2 regions of the Nocardia sp. JMUB6875 genome follow, and region 1 is predicted to be linked to the other one. Evidence: riboswitches for the same ligand, from Rfam matches in the RefSeq annotation. Region 1 holds a riboswitch; the other holds the start of a gene.
What was found. A riboswitch is a leader RNA that binds a small molecule or an ion and turns the genes downstream of it on or off. The one in region 1 is predicted to bind cobalamin.
Positions count from the first base shown of each region.

Region 2: it holds a riboswitch for cobalamin, as region 1 does, so the genes downstream of both, cobN (cobaltochelatase subunit CobN) here and ACAM49_RS35460 (CbtB domain-containing protein) in region 1, are expected to answer to the same signal.

Region 1 is NZ_BAAFGR010000223.1:1,430-5,079, reverse strand. Features, by position in the region: gene ACAM49_RS35475 (helix-turn-helix domain-containing protein) at 1-168, opposite strand, end outside; gene ACAM49_RS35470 (histidine phosphatase family protein) at 553-1,122, opposite strand; gene ACAM49_RS35465 (CbtA family protein) at 1,119-1,925, opposite strand; gene ACAM49_RS35460 (CbtB domain-containing protein) at 1,948-2,163, opposite strand; cobalamin riboswitch at 2,209-2,339, opposite strand; gene ACAM49_RS35455 (hypothetical protein) at 2,687-3,064, shown strand; gene ACAM49_RS35450 (SGNH/GDSL hydrolase family protein) at 3,083-3,650, shown strand, end outside.
Region 2 is NZ_BAAFGR010000024.1:14,637-18,286, reverse strand. Features, by position in the region: gene cobG (precorrin-3B synthase) at 1-864, opposite strand, end outside; gene ACAM49_RS08720 (hypothetical protein) at 1,048-1,302, opposite strand; cobalamin riboswitch at 1,432-1,567, shown strand; gene cobN (cobaltochelatase subunit CobN) at 1,600-3,650, shown strand, end outside.

The DNA of each region.
Region 1 (3,650 bases):
GTAAAGCTCTTTCAGCTTTGGACCCAGCTGTCCCGACTCCATCCGCCACAACGTCTGCGTGGATACCTCGATCGCCCGCGCCGCCGCCGCGGGCGAGACCCCCGATTCTTCCCGCAGTCGCTTCAATTGGCGGCCCAGCATCCTCCGGGGGACGGTCGATCCGGTCATGGTCCGTAGCCTCCCTAACCGTTGCCGTGCAGTTTGGAATCATTCTGCGAGGCAATTTGGAAGCGCCGCAGTAAATTCGGAGAATTGCAATCTGAAATCTTCCAATCCAGATTCCAGTGGCGTAGATCTGGAATCGGCACAGACAGTGCCCACGTCGCAAGGTGGGGAGATGAACTGTGGCTCAACCGATTTCACATGAAGTTCCGGACTATCCGGTCCAGAATTTGGACGTGGCGAAGCGTGGTCTGGAAAGTCATCGGGAGTGCGATAAGGATTGTGAGGCGAAGCGGTATTTCGCGGGGCTGGTGCCGTATTTGGAGGTGCTCGCGCGGCGGCGGGCCGCCTCGGCGGGGTGGAATATTTGGTCCTCGCGACCGTAAATGGTCAGGCCAGTTCTTGGGCGGTGGTGCGGAGGGTCCAGGCGGGAGAGCGGTGGTGCAGGGTGGTGGCGGTCAGCGGTGGAATGTCTATGCGCCAGAAGGATTCCGGGGGAGCGTTGAGGGTGCACAGCACTGCTGCGCGGACTACCGCCGGGTGGGTGATGGCGGTGATTCGGTCGCTGGTGCCCGCCAGGGTGACCAGCCAAATCCGCACGCGGACAATCAGGTCGATGATGGACTCGCCGCCGTGGGAGTTGTGGGTCGGGTCGGTGAGCCAGCCCATCAGGTGGTCCGGGGCGATGGCGTCCATGGACTGGCCTGACCACTTGCCGCAATTCAGGTCGCGCAGTGCGGGTTCGGGGGTCGTGGTGAGGCCGAGGGCCTTGGCGGTCTGTTCGGTGCGGAGTTCGGGGGCGCAGAGGAAGCGGTCCGGAGCCGGGCCGGGCGGGCCGCCCGCTGCCGCGACGGACCGCTCACCCAGCGGGCTGAGCGGTTCGTCGGCGGGGAAGCGGGCGGCCTGTACCGCGTCGGTGATCGCGTGCGTGATCAGCGTGAGGCGGGTGATCGCGCTCATGCCGCCGCGGGGGCGTTCTCGGTGCGCTCGCCGAGCAGGCGCGGGGCCAGCCAGGCGAAGCCGACGCCGATGACCAGCCACAGGATCAGCTGAGCGGCAAAGGAGTACAGGCGGAAGTGGTAGAGGTCCGCCGCGGGGAATCCGGGGTAGACGATGGTCCCCGACGAATTCTTCAGCGGCTCCGGCGTTTCGTCGGAGTAGCTGGGCAGAACCAGCATGACCACCGCCATCACCACCGTGAACGCGGCGGCCGCGGCGATCGACGCATTCCAATTGCCCAGTCGCGCCGCCAGTCTGCGGCCCAGCCAGACCGCCGCCACCAGTGCGACCGCGCTGATCGCAATCATGAGCACGAACATCGCCGTGCGTTCCTTGATTGTGTCCCCGTCCGAGGATCCCGGCGGATTGGCCGGGTACTTCAGGAACGGCACCGCGTACACCACGAGGAACATGCCGCCCGACACCAGCAGTGCCAGATTCCGCCCGCTGATCTTCCCGGCCTTGCGCAGCGCCAGGAAGTAGACGACCGCGAACAGCGCCCCCATGGCCGCGCCCAGCACGATCACGCCGAAGCCGAGCCCGATATTGGCCTGCTGGCTCCGGGTGAACAGCTCGGCGCCCATATCCATGTCCATCGGTTTCCCGGCGGCCTTGTCCAGCGCCATCTGCGCGTCCTCGCGCCCGTGCTCGTAGTCGATGGCCCGATCGGTGATGGGCTCCGACAGAATCCGTGCGAACGCGAACGCGAGCAATCCGCCGAGCGCGCCCAGTAGGACGCCTCGGCCGATGATCCGTTTTTCCATTGTGCCGACTCGTTTCCCGCGACTAGTGGCAGGGGAAACCGAGGAGATGCCGGCCGTCGTGCACGAACTCGTGCACATGCATATCGCTGCCGAAGACCGACACCGCGCCCTGATCGAACCCGATGAAGTAGATGGCCAGCAACGCCAGCACGGCGGTCCCGATCAGCCACAGGGCAGTGGTGGGAAGCGCGAGCGACCCGGCATTCAAACCGGAACGGGGAACGTAGGACGTAGCCACGTGAACTCCTAGTGTGGGAGGGGATTTCGCGCCCCTCGGCCGATACAACAGCTCGGCACCCGGGGTCTGACTCACACCCGAGGGTGTTCACAGTGGCGCGACCGTCCCGGACTCTCACCGGATTCCACGAATCGCCGATCCCCAAACCATACGAAACCCCAATCGAACTGGTCAAACCCCCGCCCACACTGTGGACTCCGGCCTACCCGGTGAACGGCACACGCTGCGTCCCGGTGAGCGGCACACGCTGATGGCGTGTTTGGGATATTTCGGGCAAATACCTTCCGGGATGCGCCGCTCACCGGTTGAATACGCGGGGCTGACCGGCGGCGGACGCCGATGCGAGACGGGTTGCTTCTGCAACTCGTTCCATCGGTTGAAATCGGCCTGACCTGGATGAATCTGGTTCGGTGCCCCTAGGATTCGGGGCAATTTTCCGAATCCGCCCGGGCGCGGTTGGCGGATTTTGTACACTGCCCGCTGAAGTGAACACAAGTCACTTCAGATCTGATTCGAGGTATCCATGAAGTCTGCTACACCGGGGGTTTTCGCCGTCCGTGCCGCTGCGGCTGTAATCGGCGGGGCATTGTTGTTCGCGGGGGTCACGGGATGCAGCAGCTCCAAATCATCTGATGGGTCGTCGGGCGGGACCAGCACCACGGTCGCCCCGACGACGGTCGCGAGCTCCACCGCGGCGCCCGCGCCGACGACCGCCGCACCCGCGCCGACCACCGAGGCTCCCGCGCCCGCGCCCGCCGCCACGGAACCGGCCGCGCCGCAACCGGCCGCGCCCGAACCGGCTCAGGTCGCGCCCAAGCCCGCGCCGCAGACGCAGGCCCCCAAGCCCGCCGCCCCGCCGACGCTCGACGCGCCCGGCTTCGAACCCCGCGCCGGGTACTGACGGGACTGGACTGGTCAAGTGCTGGGCAATGGTGGACGGTGGCTGTGCGCCACCGTGGTGGCAATCGCGGCCTCGATGACGGCCGTGGCCGCGGCGAGTGCGGATCCTTCCGCTGCGGATCCGCATCCCGCGGGCAAAGAGCTGGTGGTGCTGGGCGATTCGTTCTCCGCGAACGAATGGGACCACTTCACCGGCCGAGATGATTGCAACCTGCACGGGCGCACCGCCTGGCCGGTCCAGCTGAGCCAGCTGATGGGCGTGTACGGGACCGAACGGGTATCCGACCCGTCGTGCCCGGGCGCGTCCATCGACAGTGGGCCCGGCTGGACCATGGCCCAGCAGGCCCGGCGCGCCGACCAGGAAGGCGCGTTCGGGCCGAACACCAAGCTGGTGACGCTGCAGTTCGGGCTGAACGACAAGTGGGGTAGGTCGGATCAGACGCTGTGGAATTCCTTGCAGGCCTGCGTTTTCAACCTCGAGCTCGGCTGTGATCCGAACGCGGTCGACGAGGGCCGGATGACCGACTACAACGGGGTGTCCGGCGCGCTGATGGCCAAGCGCATGAGCAATGCCGTCACCTATATCA
Region 2 (3,650 bases), on a different contig from region 1:
TTCGTCGAGGTCGGTGAGGACCACGCTGCGCCACGGGGTGACGAAGAGGGGGCGTTCGACCGCGGCAAGGAATTCGGCGGTTCGCGCGGGGAGGGAACCCAGGCGCACGCCCGCGCCGAGGGCCACATTGCCGTCGTCCTGATTCAGCCAGCCGATCGGAATGTCCTGGCGCGGAGCGAGTTCGAGGGGTTCGCCGTCGGCGGTCAGGTCGGAGCGGGAAGTCAGCAGATGCTCGGTCAGTTGGGCGCTGCCGTCGGGGACCTCGTGCAGCCGCCACTGGCCGTCGCGCAGTTCCAGGAACCCGTGGGCGGCGGCGAGCATCAGGTCGACGGCTTCGCTCGGGGAGATGCGGATCCCGGAGTCCTTGCCCGCCAACAGAAGTGCGTAGGTGTTCTCGTCGATCGCGTGGACGCCGATATCGCCGCCGAGCCCGCTGACATCACCGCGTCCGTCATCGAGGGTGAACAGCACCCGTCCGGGCAGTTCGGCCAAACGCGGGTCCGCCTGAAGTCCCTCGTCGAGAGCCGGAACCAGCGGATGCACATCGGTCCAGCCGCCGACCCGGCCCGACAGGGGAGAAGCGATGATGTTCCGCACCCGCTCATGGGTGGCGCTGGGCAGCAGCCCGGCCTCGGTGAGCCGCTCCCCGAGGGTCGCGGCGTCCCGCACCTGCCGGAACTGCACATTGCCCCGCGAGGTGAGCTCGATATTGCCGTCACCCAGATCGACGGCCGCCGCGGCGAGCGCCTGCAGCTGCTCGGGGGAGAGCCGTCCACCGGGCACACGAATACGGGCGAGGGGACCATCGGCCGCTTGATGCAGGCGCAGCACGCCCGGGCAGGAATCGGGATCGGTTCGCGTCATGACGCCCCCAGCCTACGGAGGATCCCGAGGTCGAGCATCCACCGGGCATCACTTGTATCCAAATTTAGAGATATTGCGATCTAAGTATGAATTGCAAAGTGTCAAACAACCGCGAACAACTGCTCGACATGGAAGATCCCGGGGTGGTTGGCCCCGGGATCTGGTTGGTGGGGAGTATTCGGGTCAGCGCATGCGGTGGGGTTCGATGGCCTTCGGCGCGCCGCGGCGGCGGGCGAAGGCGGGGGTGGCTTCCCAGGTGTCGTTGAGCAGGCTGGGGACATTGTGGTGCTCGACGTGGTCGCGGTGGACGGTCGTGGTCATGACCGTGAGGCCGAAGAGGAGGGTGGCCGCGCAGACGATGCCGGAGATCATGGCCCACTGCGAATGACCGGAGCCGGCGGCCGTGAGGGCCATGGCCAGCGTTGCGAAGGCAACCAATGCGCAAAAGTATCCCGACCAGGCAGCAAAGCGGTTCCGCCTGACCCATCCTGGAGTGGTTGGCATACCGGCAGCATACGGAAGGACTGGTCGGTCTCCCAGGTCTGTGAGCGAGCCTTTGCCGCACTGTGATCCGGGCGGGTTGCCGGTGCGGGGGAGGGCTCGCGATAGCATCGGCGAGCTCGTCGAACGGAAGAAACCGGTGCAATTCCGGTGCGGTCGCGCCACTGTGACAGTCAGACCTTCCGGCGGGCGCCGAACCATGCTGGGCGCGTCACCCTAGGAAGGCCGAAACCTGTGATCCTGCTGCTGTCCACCTCCGATACCGATCTGCTGAGCGCGCGCGCCAGCGGCGCCGACTACCGGCTCGCCAATCCCGCGCGCCTGCTGCCGGAGGATCTGCCCGGTCTGCTCGACGGCGCCGAGCTGGTGATCGTGCGCATCCTGGGCGGCAAGCGCGCCTGGGAGTCCGGGCTGGAGACGGTGCGCGCCAGCGGAATTCCGATGGTCGCCCTCGGCGGTGAGATCGCCCCCGACGCCGAGCTCATGGAGTGCTCGACCGTGCCGGGCGGTGTGGCCGCGGACGCGCACAACTACCTCGCCGCGGGCGGGCCGCGAAACCTGTTGCAGCTGCACAACTTCCTGTCCGACACGGTGCTGCTCACCGGACACGGCTTCGAACCGCCCGTGGAGATGCCGAGCTGGGGTGAACTGGAACGGGATTCGCGTCCAGTGGCGGCGGACGCCCCGACGGTGGCGGTCGCGTACTACCGCGCCCAGCATCTGGCCGGGAACACCGGCTACATCGACGCGCTGTGCGGGGCCATCGAGGACAAGGGCGCGCGGGCGCTGCCGGTGTACTGCGCCTCGCTGCGCACCGCCGAACCCGAACTGCTTGCCGAACTGCGCAAGGCCGACGCGCTCGTGGTGACCGTGCTCGCGGCCGGTGGCACCAAGCCCGCCACCGCGTCGGCGGGCGGCGATGACGAGGCCTGGGACGTCGGCGCGCTCGCCGACCTGGATGTGCCGATCCTGCAGGGCTTGTGCCTGACCAGCGGCCGAGAGCAGTGGGAGGCCAATGACGACGGCCTGTCCCCGCTGGATGTGGCCACGCAGGTGGCGGTGCCGGAATTCGACGGGCGCATCATCACGGTCCCGTTCTCGTTCAAGGAATTCGACGCCGACGGTCTCTCGACCTATGTGCCCGACGCCGAGCGCGCCGCCCGGGTGGCGGGCATCGCGGTGCGGTACGCGCGGCTGCGCCACATTCCGGCCGCCGAGAAGAAGATCGCGCTGGTGCTGTCGGCCTACCCGACCAAGCACGCCCGCATCGGCAATGCGGTCGGCCTGGACACTCCGGCGAGCGCGATCAAGCTGCTCACCGAGATGCGTTCGGCCGGTTACGATCTGGGCGCGGAGGGGGAGATCCCCGGCCTGGAGCAGGGCGACGGCGACGCGCTGATCCACGCGCTCATCGCCGCGGGCGGACAGGATCCGGACTGGCTGAGCGCCGAACAGCTGGAGGGCAACCCGATTCGCATCGGCGCCGACCTCTACACCCGGTGGTTCGAGACGCTGCCCGAGGATCTGCGCGAGGCCGTGATCGAGGCGTGGGGTCCGCCGCCCGGTGAGCTCTACGTCGACCGCTCCGCCGACCCCAAGGGCGAAATCGTCATCGCCGCACTGCGTTTCGGCAATGTGGTGCTGATCGTGCAGCCCCCGCGCGGGTTCGGTGAGAACCCGGTCGCCATCTACCACGACCCGGATCTGCCGCCGAGCCACCACTATCTGGCCGCCTACCGGTGGCTGGCCGCCCCGGAGGGCTTCGCCGCCGACGCCGTGGTGCACCTGGGCAAGCACGGCAATCTGGAGTGGCTGCCCGGCAAGACGCTGGGCATGTCGGCTTCCTGTGGCACCGATGCCGCGCTGGGCGATCTGCCACTGATCTACCCGTTCCTGGTCAACGACCCGGGCGAGGGCACCCAGGCCAAGCGCCGCGCCCACGCCACCCTGGTCGACCACCTCATCCCGCCCATGGCGCGCGCCGAAACCTACGGCGACATCTCGCGTCTGGAGCAGTTGCTCGACGAGCACGCGAATATCTCCGCCCTCGACCCGGCCAAGCTGCCCGCCATCCGCCAGCAGATCTGGACGCTCATGCGCGCGGCCAAGATGGACCACGATCTGGGCCTGACCGAACGGCCCGACGAAGAGGTCTTCGACGACATGCTGCTGCATGTCGACGGCTGGCTGTGCGAGATCAAGGACGTGCAGATCCGCGACGGACTGCACGTGCTCGGCCAGGCGCCCGCGGGCGAGGCCGAGGTCGATCTCGTGCTGGCCATGCT